Regions from separate parts of the Paenibacillus polygoni genome, predicted to be linked through region 2. Evidence: predicted binding sites of a transcription regulator. Region 2 holds the regulator's gene; the other holds the start of a gene.
What was found. The regulator Rex, encoded in region 2, represses fermentation and respiration genes when NADH is low (regulators of the CRP and FNR family bind a similar motif). The targets are predictions, from matches to a motif close to TTGTGAAATATTTCACAA.
Positions count from the first base shown of each region.

Region 1: a site for Rex is predicted at 4,800-4,817, ahead of qoxA (cytochrome aa3 quinol oxidase subunit II). Genes of this name have one in related genera too.

Region 1 is NZ_CP127162.1:4,301,381-4,310,473, forward strand. Features, by position in the region: gene deoC (deoxyribose-phosphate aldolase) at 1-571, opposite strand, end outside; gene cyoD (cytochrome o ubiquinol oxidase subunit IV) at 806-1,141, opposite strand; gene cyoC (cytochrome o ubiquinol oxidase subunit III) at 1,143-1,760, opposite strand; gene QPK24_RS20640 (cbb3-type cytochrome c oxidase subunit I) at 1,760-3,733, opposite strand; gene qoxA (cytochrome aa3 quinol oxidase subunit II) at 3,763-4,677, opposite strand; gene QPK24_RS20650 (hypothetical protein) at 4,958-5,224, opposite strand; gene QPK24_RS20655 (GH1 family beta-glucosidase) at 5,559-6,923, opposite strand; gene QPK24_RS20660 (ABC transporter substrate-binding protein) at 7,096-8,793, opposite strand; gene QPK24_RS20665 (carbohydrate ABC transporter permease) at 8,948-9,093, opposite strand, start outside.
Region 2 is NZ_CP127162.1:3,363,807-3,372,899, forward strand. Features, by position in the region: gene QPK24_RS16045 (AAA family ATPase) at 1-817, opposite strand, end outside; gene QPK24_RS16050 (hypothetical protein) at 810-1,337, opposite strand; gene QPK24_RS16055 (cell wall elongation regulator TseB-like domain-containing protein) at 1,526-2,044, opposite strand; gene QPK24_RS16060 (amidohydrolase) at 2,075-3,376, opposite strand; gene QPK24_RS16065 (redox-sensing transcriptional repressor Rex) at 3,369-4,022, opposite strand; gene dinG (ATP-dependent DNA helicase DinG) at 4,069-6,936, opposite strand; gene QPK24_RS16075 (tetratricopeptide repeat protein) at 7,080-7,709, opposite strand; gene panD (aspartate 1-decarboxylase) at 7,803-8,186, opposite strand; gene panC (pantoate--beta-alanine ligase) at 8,179-9,075, opposite strand; gene panB (3-methyl-2-oxobutanoate hydroxymethyltransferase) at 9,077-9,093, opposite strand, start outside.

The sequences.
Region 1 (9,093 bases), 940 kb from region 2:
GGACTCCTCCGGATGCCTTTACGCCAACATCAGGACCAACGGTCTTACGCATAAGAGCGATGTCTTCTTTCGTTGCTCCGCCTGTAGAGAACCCGGTTGATGTTTTAACAAAATCAGCTCCTGCCTGTACTGCAAGTTTGCACGCACGAACTTTCTCTTCCTCCGTTAACAGACAAGTTTCAATAATTACTTTGGTAAGAGCTTTTCCTTTAGCAGCATCAACGACAGCTTTGATATCTGCAGCAACATAGTCATCATTGCCGTCTTTCAGCGCGCTAATGTTAATTACCATATCTACTTCAGTCGCTCCGTTAGCAATCGCGTCCTTGGTTTCAAAGGCTTTTACCTCTGGCGTATTCGCTCCAAGAGGGAAACCAATTACCGTGCACACTTTTACCTGCGGTGTATCTTTAAGTACTTCATATACAGTGGATACAAATCCTGGATTCACACATACAGAAGCAAATCCATATGTTTTTGCCTCTTCTGCAAGTTTAATTATATCTTCACGGCGGGCATCAGCCTTAAGTAATGTATGGTCAATTAATGGTGCAATCGCGGTTTGTGTCATGATTGGAATCGTCCCTTCTTCTATCAATCCTAATTGTGTTAGTTAAAAAGTACATTTGTAATCATAACAAGACTATCTTCGTAAAGCAAAGGTCATATACCGAATTTACTACAGTTTGTGTAACCTGTCTCATTTCCATTCAGCAAGTAGCAGATTTTATTTTCGCGAGGCAAATAAAAAACACCTTGCCTGCTCCGTAAAGAGAAGACAAGGTGTTACGATTAATCGTGATCATTAATGAGCAACCGTGTTGTTCATCATGATCCAGATGGAACCTACAACAATGGTAAGTACCAACAAAAGTCCAAGAATCAAGGCCATGACATTCCATTTTGGTTTACCCGGTTCTCCTTCACGAACATGCATAAAGAAGAAGAGCTGAACAATAAACTGTAATATTGCCATAATCAAAATAATGATCATGTTTACTGTTTTATCGAACATATCATTCAAAACTACTACAAGCGGGATAATCGTGAGCACAATCGAGATCAGATATCCAATGAGGTAAGATTTGAACGACCCGTGGTTCTCATGAGAATCATGTGTATGGTTATGTTGCTCTGCCATCTTACATCACCCCCATCAAGTAGACGACGGTAAGCAAGAAGATCCATACCACGTCCAAAAAGTGCCAGAACAAGCTAAGTGCCATTACTTTACCGCGCGTTACAGATGTAATGCCACGTTTCTTAAGTTGAAGCAACAGCCCGATCATCCATACGAGACCGAATGTAACGTGAGCCCCGTGCGTTCCTACCAGGGTAAAGAATGCACCAGTGAAAGCACTTGTTGTAATCGTAGCACCTTCGTGTACCATTTCAACAAACTCGGTAATCTCAAGTCCTAAGAACGCAAGACCCAGTACCGCAGTTACGATAAGCCAAGATATCAAACCTTTCTTATCACCGCGGTTCATCGCTAATACTGCTAGACCACTTGTAAAACTACTTGTTAAAAGGATAAATGTTTCTGCAATAACACCTGGCATCTTAAACAGTTCAGCACCCGTAGGTCCGCCTGCTGTATTATCACGCAGTACGATAAATGTCGCGAAGAATACAGCAAACAGGATAAGGTCAGAAATCAAGAATAACCAGAAGCCGAGCATTTTCAGTTCTTGTGGATCATGATGTCCATGATCGTGATCATGTGCATTTGAATGTTGATTTGTTACTGTATGTGCCATTATACCGACCCCCTCAAGGCTGTTTCGGTACGATTTACTTCTTCAGCCGGAATGTAATAATCCGTATCGTACTGGAATGAGCGGGCAACGAGACATGCCGCTACACCGATGAGACCCGGAATGTACATCCAAGACCAGCCCCACACAAATCCGAAACCAGCAATAAAGAAGAATACTGCCATAACAATCGGAATTCCTGTGTTTTTAGGCATGTGAATTGGTTCATATGCTGGCGGTGTTTCAGCCTGTTGGTTCGCTCTACGCTGTTTGTCTTCCCAGAATTGGTCAACAGAGTCAACGGTAGGTACGATAGCAAAGTTATATTCAGGTACAGGAGACGGAATAGACCATTCCAGGGTACGTGCATCCCAAGGATCCGCTCCCACTTTATTTTCTTTATGTTTACGAATACCATCTGCAATTTGCAGAAGCTGGAACAAGAACCCTGCACCCATGAGGAATGCGCCGACGGAAGATACGAGGTTGAGCGGCATCCACCCAGTATCCCAACCATATGTACTCAGACGACGAGTCATACCCATCAGACCTAGCGCATATTGCGGCATAAATGTAAGGTAGAAACCAATGTTCCAAGTCCAGAATGCCCAGTGTCCCCAGCGATCCGGCAATGTAAAGCCGAACAGTTTAGGCCACCAGTAGTACATCCCTGCAAAGTAACCGAACACAACGCCACCGATCAGTACTTGGTGGAAGTGAGCGATCAGGAAGTAACTGTTGTGGAACTGGAAGTCTGCTGGCGCTACCGACAGCATTACCCCTGTCATCCCCCCGATAATAAAACATGGGAAGAAGGCAATCGTCCACATCATCGGAAGTGTAAAGCGAATCCGTCCGCGATACATCGTAAACAGCCAGTTAAAGACTTTAACCCCTGTAGGGATGGCTATAAGCATTGTAGTAATCGCGAAGAACGCATTAACATCCGCCCCCGAGCCCATGGTAAAGAAGTGATGGACCCAAGTGAAGAAGGACAAGACGCTGATAATCAGCATTGCAAATACCATGGATTTATATCCAAACAGTTTCTTTCTGGAGAACGTAGCAACGACTTCGGAGAAGATACCGAACGCCGGTAAGACTACGATATAAACCTCTGGGTGACCCCACATCCAGATCAAGTTGATATACATCATCGGGTTACCCCCGAGATCGAGTGTGAAGAAGTGAGTTCCTGCAAAACGGTCCATGAACAGAAGGAACAAGGTTACCGTCAAAATTGGAAAAGCAAACAAGATAATAATGTTTGTTGCAAAAACGGACCAAGTGAACATCGGCATTTTCATCCAAGTCATACCTGGTGCACGCATTTTGATAATAGTTACCAAGAAGTTAATCCCGGTTGCGAGGGAACCGATACCTGATATCTGGATACCCCATATATAGAAGTTCTGTCCTACCCCTGGACTAAACTGAAGTCCTGATAGAGGCGGATAACTCAGCCAACCTGCTGCTGGTGAACCCCCGATAACAAATGAAACGTTAAAGAGCATAGCTCCTAAGAAGAATAACCAAAAACTTAGTGCATTCAAATAAGGGAATGCAACGTCACGCGCTCCAATTTGCAGCGGTGTAACGATATTAAATAATCCGAACATAAATGGCATGGCCATAAACAGGATCATGATTGTACCGTGCGTTGTAAATACAGCGTTATAGTGATCCGCATGAAGGAATTCCATATTCGGCATGGCCAATTGGAATCTCATCATCAGGGCGTCAACCCCGCCGCGGAACATCATTAGGATCGCCGCCAAAATATACATGATACCGATTTTCTTATGGTCAACCGTAGTTAACCAGTTTTTCCAGAGCCATTTCCACTTTTTAAAATAGGTGAGCCCGACTATGATTGCAATCGATGCAAGACCAATCGAAACTTGTGCCCCTAGAATGAGGGGGTCACCCGTAACGAGAAATTCAGTAGTCAGGAACTCCCAAAACTCACTTAGCATGGATGAGGGCCTCCTTTCGAACTATTCATTTATTCTTTTGCAGCTTCTTCTGAAGCATTTTCATTCTTATCCACTACATATTTCGTAACGATATTCTGGAACATTTCATCTGGAACTGCAGAGAAATATTGTTCATCTTCGACACTTGGCAGTACAAGGTCTTCATAAGATTTTTCAGTAAGAGGCTCAGAATAGTCTTTTACTTCTTTCACCCAAGCTTCATACTCTTCATCCGAAACTGCATTCACATCAAATTTCATCTCTTGGAAATATTCTCCGGAGAAGTTAGCGCCTGAACCTTTATAAATACCAGGCTCATCTGCTTGTAGATGAAGTACCATCGCCATACCAGACATCGTATACATCTGTCCGCCAAGTTCAGGTATCCAGAATGAGTTCATCGGTGCATCTGATGTAAGTTCAAAGCGGATTGGTGTATCTTCCGGAATCGTAAGTGTATTCACACTTGCTATATTCTCTTCCGGATACATAAACAGCCATTTCCAGTCTAGGGAGACTGCCTGAATCGTAATAGGCTCTTTGTCCGATGCCAGTGGTTTTGAAGGCTCAGTGGCATAAGTGTATCGCACAGTAACCGCACCAAGAATGATAATGATAAGGATTGGAATCCCCCACCAGATCACTTCGGCAGTCGTATTGTGCGACCAGTTAGGTGTGTATTTTGATTTGTTGTCTGGTGTATCACGGTATTTCCATACGATGATACCTACGAGTATTAAGGTTGGTACAATAATGATCGCGCACAAAATGGTCGAAATAATGATTAAGTCCCTTTGTGCATCGCCGATCGGTCCTTTCGGATCGAGAACAACGTATCTTCCTCTTTCATCCGCAAACATAGCCCATACTATGACACCAATGGTGACAAGTGATAGGACTGCAGCGATAATGATTTTGGAAAGCGACCTAGGTTTTTTGTTCATCTTGATCCCCTCTCCTTACGCGCTATTACAAAACGATACTATAATATCTTCTACCTAAAGATATCAGATATTAACAGTCATATACGTCTTGTTAACAAATTTGTCGAAATTGATCATACCATTTGTGAATCTTTTCTCACAAATGATTTTCTCCCTTGATTTTCAAACACAAAAAACCTTAGCCATTGGACACGGTGGGTGCCAACTAACTAAGGTTTTTTACCTTTAGAATATGTTTTTGAATCAATTCTCCTCTTCTTCCCAGATGAACTCATTTTCTTTAATCAGTATCCCGTTCATTTCTTCTTATATTAAGAAGACCCATCGCTTTCCCGATGAAGTAAATATAGACGCTTCCTACTAAGAATCCAATGCCCACCATGATTCCTGTATTACTATTCGTCAGAGCATGAAGGTTAAACAAACAAATAACAACGCCCGTGATCAGAGCTACCCAAGCCATAACCGTCATCATAAAAACCATCTGAGTTAAACGTACTTCATTCTCCTTGTTGTCGCTCACACGTACCGGTTTATTCACAATCATTATTTTTCAACTCCTTCTAATATTTGTAAGTGCTTACTACATTTAATATATCACACTTCTGCTTATTTGTTCACTATTTGTTCAAATTTTAGTCAAACTTTGTTCATTATTTTTACACTTTAAGGTTTTTACCCTTAATTTTACAACTTTAATCATGACTTTTGTGGTTGACTTTACTTCGTTTAATGTGTTTTTAAGGTTTACATGTTATAAGACGACAGAAAAAAACCGCCGAAGAGAATGAATCTCCGGCGGTTCTATAACTTATAGGCTATGAATGACGACTCATTACACCGTAAATAAAGCGCAATGTTGTCCGATCCATAGTCTTATTTTACGATTGCAATTTCAATACGTCTTTCGTCTCCAGCCAATTATTACGAATTACATTCTGATACCAATAGAAGCTTTCTTTTGGAGTACGAACCAAAGAACGATAATCTACATGAACTAGACCAAATCTCATGCGGTAACCTTCTGCCCATTCGTAATTGTCCATCATAGACCAGGCCATATATCCTTTTAGATTAATACCGTCATTAATGGCACGGTGAACTTGAGCTATATGCTGTTGTAAGTACGAAATCCGGCGAAAATCTTTCACTTCACCATTCTCCAAACCATCATTAATGCATGCACCATTCTCGGTAATGTAGATATCGATATCGCCGTATTTTTGCAAATAATGCAGCGCCTCATATAAACCGCGTGACTCAACAGGCCAGCCTATATCTGTACGAACAAGCCCCATATCGAGCGTCTCCGACTGCAAGAGTCCACCACCTGGATTCGAACGCACCACACTCATTGTGTAATAATTGAGACCGATATGGTCAATTGGCTGGCAAATCGTCTCCATATCTCCTGGCTGAATTTCGGGTCTTGCGCCCGCGGCTTCAAAACAATCAAGCATAATCTGTGGATAGGTCCCTTTAAAAACAGGATCTAGGAACCAATCAGCAAACCAAGCAATATTTCGATCCGCTGCTGCCTGATCTGCCTCGGTTTTGCTATAAGGTTCTGACCACTCCATATTTGGTGCGATCCCAATCTTGCCGTCTACTCCGAGCTCACGGAATTTTTGTACGGACTTACCATGAGCAAGTAAAATCCCATGTCCTACATTTATTGAAACTTGTAAGTCTGTATTCCCAGGGGCATGAGCGCCAAGGAAGTTAGATAGAAAAGCAATGCACCATGGTTCATTAAATGTAAGCCAATATTTTATTTTTCCACCGAATTCACGGAACATGACTTCAGAATATTTTACAAAGGCATCTACTGTCCGTCTGTTCTCCCAACCTCCGATGTCTTGTAGAGCTTGCGGAAGATCCCAGTGATAGAGAGTACAGAAAGGTTCAATATCATTTTCAATCAATTTATCTACAAAGCGATGATAGAAATCGAGTCCTTTTTGATTAATTTCTCCGTCCCCGTCAGGGATAATACGAGGCCAAGCTACAGAGAACCGATACGTTTTAATACCAAGTTCCTTCATTAAAGCAATATCTTCTTCGTATCTGTGGTAGCTGTCACAAGCTACATCCCCGTTGTCGCCATTAAAAACTTTACCAGGCGTCTTTGCAAAGGTATCCCAGATAGAAATTCCTCTTCCATCCTCTTTCGTTGCTCCTTCGATCTGGTAAGAAGCGGTTGCTGTTCCCCACTTAAAATCACTTGGAAACTGAAAAATTGTCAATGTAATTCCCTCCATTTTTATGTCTCGACAACTATGTAGTATTAAGAAAATCCTAAAACGTTTTCGAAAAGCTTAACAAAAGAATTCGACACTGTTGTTCAATATCCTTTTTTTATACCAATTTTATTAAAAAAAAGGGGATCATTCGGGGATCCCCTTTCCTTTATCTATTCTATTGCACGTCTTTACCTGTCCACAATCTTACTCTTTCTTTAATCCACTCGGTATATTGTTGCTCCATTTCAACTGCGCCCGCTTTATCAAGTTCAGCTAGCATGTTGTCATAGACTTGATCAAATTTATCTGTGGAAGAAACAACGGCTTCTGGGATACGTTTTTGAACGATATCTTGCGTTTTTTGATAGATAACTTGATATTTACCGTCAGAAGGTACCGGCATATTGTAAGCCGCTCCCCACTCTTTTACTTCAAAATCCTCTTCCGTTGGGAACAGCTCTTTCCAAGTAGAAATACCGTATCCTTTTAAAGCTTCTTTCTCTGCTTCTGAATAGCCTGCTAAGATTTGTTCAGGGAAGTTCGTAGTATAGTAGTTGCCTGATGGGTCTTTTACACCATCTCCATAGTGTGGACCAAAGACAAAGTATAGCCCAATTCCGGTTTCTTTCGTAAAGCTTGCATTGTCATTATTCTTACGTTCCTGTACATCAGCAGGGATCACACGAACACCGTCTTCAATAACATATTGTTCTCCTTCAACCCCCCAGTTACGAAGTACCTGGCCTTCATCGGAAGCCATCCAGTCTAAGAATTTAATTGCACGAACTGGATCCTTACAATTTTCCGTAATCCCAATACCATAACCATCGGAACCAACGGGCTGGAAATCTGCACGTTTAAATTCGGAGGTAAGCGTTACTGGATAATGACCATAGGTCATTTCATCTTTACCTGCATTTTTTAGTGCTACTTCTGCATCATTGTAAGCCCACTCATGGTCAATAATACCAAGAACGCGACCACTTGCGATTTTTGCTTTATATTGATCTTCTTTTTGAATAAAGGTGTCTTTGTCGAGAAGACCTTCGTTATACATTTTGTTCAACCAGCGGAAATATTCTTTCTCTTCTGGACGTTTGTAATGAAGCACTGCTTCGTAAGTCTCTGGATTAATGTAGTATTCACCATCATCAGGTGCACCTGTAGCAGAAACAGCTGGGTTCGTAACGGTAATCATGCTTCTCCATCCATCGGCACTAAGAGTAAGTGGAATCGTTGGCTGTCCATCTTCTGTTGTTGGATGTGCTTTGTAGTATTCACGAAGTGCATTCTCGTAATCTTCTACTGTTTTGATCTCAGGGTAACCGAGTTCTTTCACCACACGGTGTTGCAGTTCAAAACCGCCTGTATTATCAAATGTCAACTGATCTACAGATCCATTCGTAGGCAGGGTATAGATGGCTTGATCCTCATTACTATATTTCAAACGATTCATTTCTTCGCCATACATTTTTTTAATATTAGGTGCATGCTCTTCAATTAGTTCTGTCAGGTCAATCATAGCCCCTGCATCGACTAGTTTAGATAAGTTTGCTTTAGGAAAGATCAGGTCGGGATAATCGCCGCTAGCAGCCATTAGTGCAATCTTATCATCCCCGCCGCCACTCGCAATATCATATTCTGCGTTAATTGTAACGCCTGTTGCTTCTGTAATCTTCTTACCTACCACATCTTGCATTTTATTCCAATGCGGACTTGTATCTGCTCCAAAAAAGCTGAACGTGATTGGCTCGGTTGAATTGGGATCTGAGGTACTAGATTCCTCTCCTTTTGTATTTCCACAAGCAGCAGTGAACAGCATAGTACTTGCAAGCAGCATCATCGCTATCGCTTTCGGCGCTTTATGTTTCATTTGGCATAATCCCCCTTATTTATAGGTAGCTTATATATGCATAACAGGTCACCCTGTATATACCATAGAAAGTACTCGTTTGGTGATAAATCTAACCCTTGAATGGCAATGACAACAGCATTTAAATTGCTTGATGTTCATAAGTGAACTTCTATTACGCTTTTACGGCACCAAGTGTCATGCCGCCAACAAAGTATTTTTGCAGGAACGGATATACAACCAGGATTGGCAGTGTAACAACAATCGTAATAGCCATCCGAATCGATTCAGGCGATACTTGTGCCATTTGTTGAGCCAAAT
Region 2 (9,093 bases):
TTTTGTCCATGTTAATGTTTTTATCGAGCGGCTTGTTTTTGGCATGCAGTTCAAGAATGTGTCTGCGTCCTTTTTTATCTGGCAAGTCCACTTGTATATGTCTATCAAAACGTCCTGGGCGAAGCAAAGCGCTGTCCAGCATTTCTTTACGGTTGGTTGCAGCTATGATTAGAATACGCGGCGCATCTGATGTATAAATCCCATCCATTTCCGTCAGAAGCTGGTTCAGGGTCTGATCGTATTCACGTTGTTGCCCGCCTTCTCGCTTACCGCCAATAACATCGATCTCATCAATAAAAATAATTGCATTTTCTTTGTTTTCCTTGGCTGCTCGTGTTCTCGCGTCACGGAATAACTCCCGAACACGGCCCGCACCTACACCTACATACATCTCTACAAATTCACTGCCTGATGTAGCAATAAACACGGAATTCGTGTAATGTGCTGCTGCTTTGGCCATAAGTGTCTTACCTGTTCCCGGAGGTCCGGTTAACAAGATTCCTTTTAAGGGACGGATACCAAATTTCTGTATTTCCTCATGTCTGATTAAAAAATCAAGAGCCTCTCTAAGCTCCTGTTTCGCACTATCTTGACCGCCTATTTCCTCAAAAGTGAGCTTCGGCGGACCTGCCTTTTTTCGTTTTCTTTCACTGCTTGCACCGACGGTCAGACCGCCGCGCATCTGCATGAGAAGAAATACACCTCCAACAAGAAGACCCATAAGCAATAAAGGAACTACATTTACCCCGATATAGACGAGAAATAAAATGATGACGGGCGTTGCTCCAATCAAGATTTCCTTGGTCCATTTAGGCATTTGGCCATACCCCCATCGTTGCCGACTGCCGCGGCAAAATAATAAACTTGCTAGCTTCTCCGTCAGATAAACTTACATACACATTCTGATCATCCATATCGTAATCTACTTGTATGCTGCCGTCGCTCATTTTCTGCAGTTCTTCAGGAATCTGCGTATATTGTCTTGTTTCCATTGCTTCTGCTACCGTAAATAAGGCACTTGACCAAAATTCGTCGAGTTCCTCTGTAGAATGATTTTTGACGTCAAGTTTAAGTTTCTTTCCCTTTAAATACGGATTTCCATCTGTATGAATAAGTTCAACTAGACCCCTAAGATTCGTTTGAGGTTCCAAATCGAGATTCAAAGTCACTTCCTTTGGGTTAATATCTATTTGAACATTGTTGACACCCTCGTATGTTGATACCAATTTGTCAATTGGTTTAATCATAGCCACCTGACGGTAGGCAAACCAGCCTCCAAACAACAATGTAGCAGTAACGAACAAAGATACTGCAATTGGTATAGGACGCAATTTCAAGTGACAACCTCCCTTGCTTTTTAGTCTTTTTATTGTTTTTACTGTAAATAAAATCTATAAATATAGCATAACATATCGTAAGCATGAAATCTAAACTATGAAATATTTTTCTATGTTACCACATAAAATACCCCCCGAATGATCTATATCGACCATTTGGGGGGTATTGGTTATATCTATTTTAATCCTTAATCGGGAAGTTGATATCCATTCCCTATTTCAGTTCCATCACTAAATTGGTAGAATCGATACACATATTTGCCATCTTGCTTATAAAAGAGCTGCCATACATATGTTTTATTGTAGTAGCTTGGATGCAAATGAATAATCTCTATATTGCCTAACTCTGCAGCGATTTTGGCGTACATTTCATCTTCAGAGAAACTATTCTCAATGAGTTCAGTATGAACACTATTCTTTCCACTTACTGGTTTATGATCCATTCCGAATCGAACCCAGACCATAATTGGCTTACTCTCGCTGTTCGTGCCTTCAATCGTCCAATAGATCGACTCTTCTCCCCAAACTGATTTCTGCGTTTTTGTAACGGATGTAAGCTGTGCCTGCTGCTCTGCAATCGATACCGCCAGGTCTCTTTCTGCCCACTGATCTTTCATTACATAAACATAAAATTGATAAATTCCAAATAAAATTAGTAATACGGTAAGAATACTAATGTATATCCACTTTTTACGATTTCTCCTCAAGGCGGGACTCCCTTCTCACCCTTCGTTCCGTTAGCGGGCTTTCAGTCCTTTAAATGCAGATTCTGCTTCACGCTTAATACGTTCTTCATCTAAAGTAAGAGCTTCACCATCTTTTAACAACTGCTTGCCATCCACCCAAACATGTTTTACGTCTTTAGCACTTGCCGAGTATACAACATGGGAGATCAAATCTGAATACGGCAAAAAGTGCGCCTGATCTAAATCAATCGCTATAAAATCTGCTTTTTTACCTGCTGCAAGCGTTCCCGTATCTTCAACATAGATCGATTTTGCTCCATATTCTGTTCCCATACGTAGAGCTTCTGTCGCTGGAACCGCCGTTGGGTCACCAGAGACTCCTTTATGGATAAGGGCTGCGAGACGCATCTCTTCAAACATGTCCAGATTATTATTGCTTGCAGGTCCATCCGTTGCTAAGGATACAACAACCCCCGCTTTTAATAAATCCGGAACTCGAGCTACACCGCTGGCAAGTTTGAGGTTACTTCCTGGATTGTGCGCTACTGCCACATTATATTTAGCAAGAATCTCAATTTCTTCGTCAGTTAAATGAACCGCATGCGCCACGAGAGATGGACGGGAGAAGAAGCCCAATTTTTCTAAGTGAGCAACCGGACGAAGTCCATAATCTTTCACATTCTGCTCTACCTCTGCCTTTGTCTCAGACATGTGCGTATGAAGCGGTAAGTCCAAGTCATGCGCCGCCTGAACAAATTTCTCAATAAACTCAGGTCCACATGTATACGGTGCATGAGGTGACAACATCGTAGTAATTCTGCCATTCGCCTGCCCGTTCCATTCCTTGGCAAAAGAAGTCGCTTCTGCAAGTTTAGCAGCTCGCAGTTCATCTGAACCGAATCCAATAACACCGCGCATCAGGCTTGCTCGTATCCCCGACTCCTCTACTACTTTAGCCACTTGATCCATCTGATCATACATGTCTAGAAAAGCGGTTGTGCCCCCTTTAATCATCTCCAGGATCGACAAGGAAGCTCCCCAGTATACATCGTCTGCCGTGAACTTCTCTTCCATTGGCCACATTTTTTCTTGAAGCCAGATTTGGAGTGCAAGGTCATCTCCATATCCTCTCAGAAGAGACATAGCAGCGTGACCGTGCGTATTGATTAGACCCGGAATAAAGAGTAAATTTTTCCCGTCAAAAACGGTTGTTTCTTCCTCCCCCTCAGGGAGTTTCTCGCCTATGTAGACAATCTTATCATTCTCTACAAGCATATACCCTTTTACGATTCGCCATTCTGGATCACTAACTGCGAATTGTCCGTTCTTAATAAGCCATTTATGACTATTCATCTTCTGTAACTTCCTTTCCTTCTTCGCTTTCCAGATAATAAGCAAGGCTTAATAGATCTGTTGTGAAATCGGCCGTATGGATCCGAATATGCGGCGGAGCTTTAATAATAATCGGTGCAAAATTAAGTATGGCCTCTATACCTGCTTCAACCATGCAATCCGCTACACGCTGAGCTTCAAAATCAGGCACCGTAATGATTCCAATTCGGATATTACGTTCTTTCACTGTATCCTGTAACTCTTCCATTGGCTGCACCGTAAGTGTATTGATCATCGTTCCAATTTTTTTATCATACGAGTCAAACACGGCAACAATCTTCATATTGTCTTTTACATAGCGGTTATAGTTAGATAAAGCTTGACCGAGGTTCCCTGCTCCAACGAGGGCAACATTGATGACTTGGTCAATTTTGAGGATTTGACGAATTTTATCGATAAGATAAGCAACGTCATATCCGATTCCTTTCCGTCCAAAATCGCCAAAATAAGCTAAATCTTTACGGATCTGAGCTGGATTTAAATCCAGTTTAAGTCCGAGTTCTTGAGAGGATACCGTTGTCACTTCTCTTTTATATAACTCCTGCAGATAACGCAGATATACGGGCAGCCGGCGAACGACTGCCTCTGAAATTTTATCCGACTTCAATGTTAACTCCCCCTTACATCAAAACACAAATTACTTATGTTCCGTCTTATTCTTTATTCGTTTCATGTTCCATCAGCCATTCACTAATCCTTGGAACCATTTTTTCCGTAACCATGTGTTCCATTTTGGGACCTGGCAGGGAGTACAAAAAGTACTTTCCATAATAGGATTCAATAACCCTTGTATCATAAACGATAACGATACCTCTGTCCTGTGCTGTACGAACGAGCCGGCCAAAACCTTGTTTGAACCGGATCACTGCCTGTGGAACAGAAAGTTTCATGAAAGGGTTTTTCTTTTCTTTTTCCAAAAGTTCACTTTTTGCTTCCACCACCGGATGGCTGGGCGGCTGGAAAGGCAGCCGCACGATTGCAAGGCAAGTTAAAGCTTCTCCTGGAATATCTACACCTTCCCAGAAGCTGCTTGTTCCAAGCAAGACAGAAGCCTTAGCCTCTTGGAACCGACGTGTAAGTTTGGTCCGGCTGCCTGTATCTACCCCTTGTCCAAGCACCGTGATGTCACTAGCTGCAAGTGCTTCTTTTAGTGGCTCATGCACTTGTCTCAGCATACGGTAGGATGTAAACAACACTAACATTCTGCCTTTGGTTGCCTTCGCTGTCTCTGCAAGTGAAGTCACCAGCATACTTACAAAGTGATCATCCCCTACACTTCCTTTTACGCTTGGAAAATCGCGGGGAATGACAAGAAGTGCCTGATCCCTATAATTAAATGGCGATGGCAGCAAGGACGTCAAAAGCCTGCCTTTTTCCTGTGCCTCTGATAGTCCGAGCTGATCGATCATAAACTGAAATGACTTGTCTACAGATAACGTAGCAGAGGTCAGGATCACACTGTGTTTTTTATCAAAAAACAGTTCCTTCAAATGTGAACTTACATCGACAGGAACTGCGTATAGCTGCAGAGACTTACTTCTAAACTGACCGCTTGCTTCAAGCCAGTATACGGTACCTGTATCGTCAAGCCGCATAAAGAGTCTCAGATTATCCCTAAGTTCTGCTAAGTCTCTGACAAGACCTGTGATATCCGTAATGAGACTATCTGACGCATAATCATCTAGCTCTTCTCTCACTTCTCCAAGCAGCTTATCTGCTTTGCGAACCATTTCGCCTACTGTGACATAAAACTGATTTTCATGTTTTGAGATTTTGTCCCATGCTTTTGGCTTTGATTGCGGCTTCAGTCTAAGTGAAAACTGTCCCGAATCTCCTGGCGCAGCATCCATTCTCTCTGGTAACAGCTTAAACAGCATATCACTCAGTGTATCCCATTCTTCCTTCGCTTCTAGAGCAAATGGGAACAATTCGTCAATAGCTGAAGTCCATTCCACGTATTTCTCATGTCCTGACTGATCAATTTGCTGACGAAGTGCAGGAAATTGACCGTTACGACTATCTTTAAACAGTCTTGTTAGCGTATGGACCACTGAGAAATATTTCATGTGCATCCCAAGATGTTTACCCGCTACGTCTTCTAGATGATGAGCTTCATCTATCACTAAATAGTCATAACTTGGAAGCAGTTGATGGCTGGCTTTCACATCTGTAAACAGTTTCGAGTGATTGGTAATTACAACATCTGCAATTCCTGCTTCATGACGTGCACGATGATAAAAACATTTTTTAAACCAAGGGCAGCTCCGTCCTAAACAGGATTCAGACTCGCTTTGTACGGTTTCCCAGAAATCTGTTCCCCGGTGGCTTAAGTTTAGTTCTTCATCATCTCCGGTTTCTGTTTGCGTGAGCCAGACGAGCATCTGAGCCGCTGTAAACACATCTTCTTTGGGTGTAGCAAATTCTTTATTATTCAGCTTCTGTTCAAACTTACGCAGACAAAGATAATGTCCACGACCTTTGAAGATCGCTGCTTTAAAAGGAAAAGGAACGACTTTGGTTAACAAAGGAAGATCACGTTCACGCAGTTGTTCCTGCAGGTTTATCGTGTGTGTACTTACCGTAACCTTCGTCTCCTGCTTAACACTTTGGTAAATTGAAGGCAACAAATATCCAAGGGATTTACCTGTTCCTGTTCCTGCCTCAATTAGTAAATGCTTGTCCTCATATAGAGCTTTATTCACTTCGTCAAACATCATGTTTTGCGCTTCCCGTTGTTCATAGTTGGGAAGTTTATCTTTTAAGTTCTGTTGAACCTTCTCCATATACGCGCTGAACGATTCATTCTCCAAAGGGTTCGGTGCATGTTCGTCCCGCGGCGGAGCAATCGTAGACCAATCATCAATGGCGAGCGCAAGTTGTCTGTAATATTTCTGACCGTCCAGATCCTGAATCGGCTCGCTTTCCTTCTCTGTCAGCAGTCCATCCAAAAACCAGCCGAAATCACTTTCCTCTGCAGGAAAGAGATCCGAGAGACGCTGCAGTGTAATCAAAGGTAAACCTCTCAGTTCGTCTATACTTTTAAGAAATACATGAGCGGTTGCGAGTGCATCGCTATCCGCTTGGTGCGGTCTGTCATGTTCAAATCCAAATTCAGTTGAAACATAACCCAGCTGGTAAGAGGAAAGCGAAGGAAAACAAATTTTTAAAAAGTCCATCGTATCCAAAATACGGCCTGTAAACGGCAGGTATCCGCATCGATCTAATGCATTTTGCAAAAAGTAAAAGTCAAAAGCTACATTATGGCCAACAAGTACAACATCATCCAGCAATGGAACAAGTTCCATCATCATTTCTTCAAGATGAGGTGCATCTTTGACATCGTCGTCCGAAATTCCAGTAAGTCCAGTAATAAAAGGTGGAATGGGAACGCCGGGATTGACATAAGAGCTGTATGTCTCTTTTATACTTAAATCATGATCTATTATGGTAAGTCCAACCTGGGTAATTTCACCATCAGACTGAGTACCTGTTGTTTCAAAATCAAGCACGGCAAATTTCATTACAATTAAACGTTCCCTTCATCCAGTCTCTTTAGTAGCATAGCAAAAAAAAAGACTTTTGAACATTAGAGCACAAAAAAAGGACGATGCCAAATGAAGAGACATCGCCTTTTTGATGCACTGCACTGCCTTTTAATGCATCTCTAGGAGAGAGCAAGCAACTGAGTTCCATAATGGAGTTTTCCGCTATTGGATCTGCATGCTTCCAGATTATACAGCGGCTCTTGCAAACTGGGATCAAGCTTTAGAGAAAGGGCAAAACAGGAAAGTGCTTTCTCGAGATCCGTATGTTTGGCATGGATACAGCCAAGTGCATTATAAGCCAGCGCTTTAAGTCTAGGCTGATCGCTGTTCAGCAAAATTCGATTCAGTTCCTTTGCAGCGACATGTGTTTCTTCTAAATGAAGATACGACACAGCTAAATACAGACGGGACATTAAACTTTCCGGGTACAATTCAACGACTTTGTTAAATTCTTCAGCCGCATGTTTATACATAAGAAGCTTAAAATACCCCTGTCCTTTGACAAAAGATTGAAGCTTGAGTTCTGGAATCATGGTAAAGGGATCCGTTCCGCGGAACAAACCGCTTTCCCGTATCCGAGCCATTTTTTCTTCAAATGACATCCACTCATCCATGATTCCATCGCTCATCTGTTTTAGCAAATTCCACTTTCGTAACATCTCTTGTTTCTTAACGGCAGGTGCAGCAGAATAATACTTTTCAATCTCGTCAAGCGCATCATTCATTTCGGCGAATAAATATTGAAACATGGCTTGCATCCCACCCTCGGTAAAATGGATTAGTGCAGTAACCTAATCACATTTTCTGCGTAATGGGCAGTTTTCATTCCTTATTCCCATGGATTACATGATCGTAGCGTGAACTTCCTGTTGAACCGTTTGAACCGGTTTGTTCGCATCATTAACAAATACGACAGTTGGCTTATGACTTGCCATCTCTGCTGCATCCATCATCGCATAAGAGATAATAATAACCGTATCTCCCGGCTGAACAAGACGAGCTGCAGCACCATTCAGACAAATCGTTCCAGAGCCGCGCGGGCCGGGAATAACATAAGTCTCTAGTCTGGCTCCATTATTGTTATTCACAATCTGAACTTTCTCGTTCTCGAAAATATCCGCTGCTTCCATTAGATCGCGATCAATGGTAATACTTCCTACATAATTTAAATTTGCCTCTGTTACCGTTGCACGATGTATTTTTGATTTCATTAAAGTTCTAAACATGTGAGACCACCTTCACTTTCTGTAAACGATGATTATCGATCAGACGAGTTTTGCCGAATTTAACGGCTAAAGCCACAATCACATCTTCTAGATCGGTAAGTTTCTGTTCTTCATGTACCGGCTGCAAGCCGGGGAATGTCAAAATTTCCACATAGTCAATTACGGCAACAGGTGATTTCTTGATCTCTGCAGTAACCAGACTGCGAAGCTCACCAATAGTGATATCCGGACGTTCTTTACTTGCTTTCTCAGCAAGTGAAAGAGAACGTGATAAGCAGAGTGCCTGCGAACGTTCCTCACTGCTCAGATAGACGTTACGAGAGCTCAAAGCGAGCCCGTCGTCCTCTCTCATGATCGGGCAGGGAACAATGGTTACAGGCATATTTAAATCCGCAACCATTTGCGACAGCACTGCCACTTGCTGCGCATCTTTCATACCAAAAAATGCGAAATCAGGCTGTACGATATTGAACAGTTTGGCAACCACCGTAGTTACCCCGTCAAAGTGACCTGGACGAGAAGCACCGCATAGGCGTTCTGTCAGACCAGCGACCTTAATCGTTGTCTTCGTAGGCTGTGGATACATTTCTTTAACCGAAGGAATAAATACAATATCTACTCCTTCTTTTTCCGCTACCGCAAGATCTCTCTTCTCATCACGCGGGTAACTTTCGAAATCCTCATTTGGACCAAACTGGATCGGGTTCACAAAAATACTAAGAACAACAATATCTGTTTTGTTTCTTGCTTGTTTCATCAAACTGGCATGACCTTCATGCAGGTAACCCATTGTCGGCACAAAACCAACCGTTACTTCGGGTTTAGAAATCTGCTTTTTCATTCCTGCAATTTGTGATCTTAGCTCCTGAATAGTACGAACGGTAATCATCTTAATTGTCCACCTCTG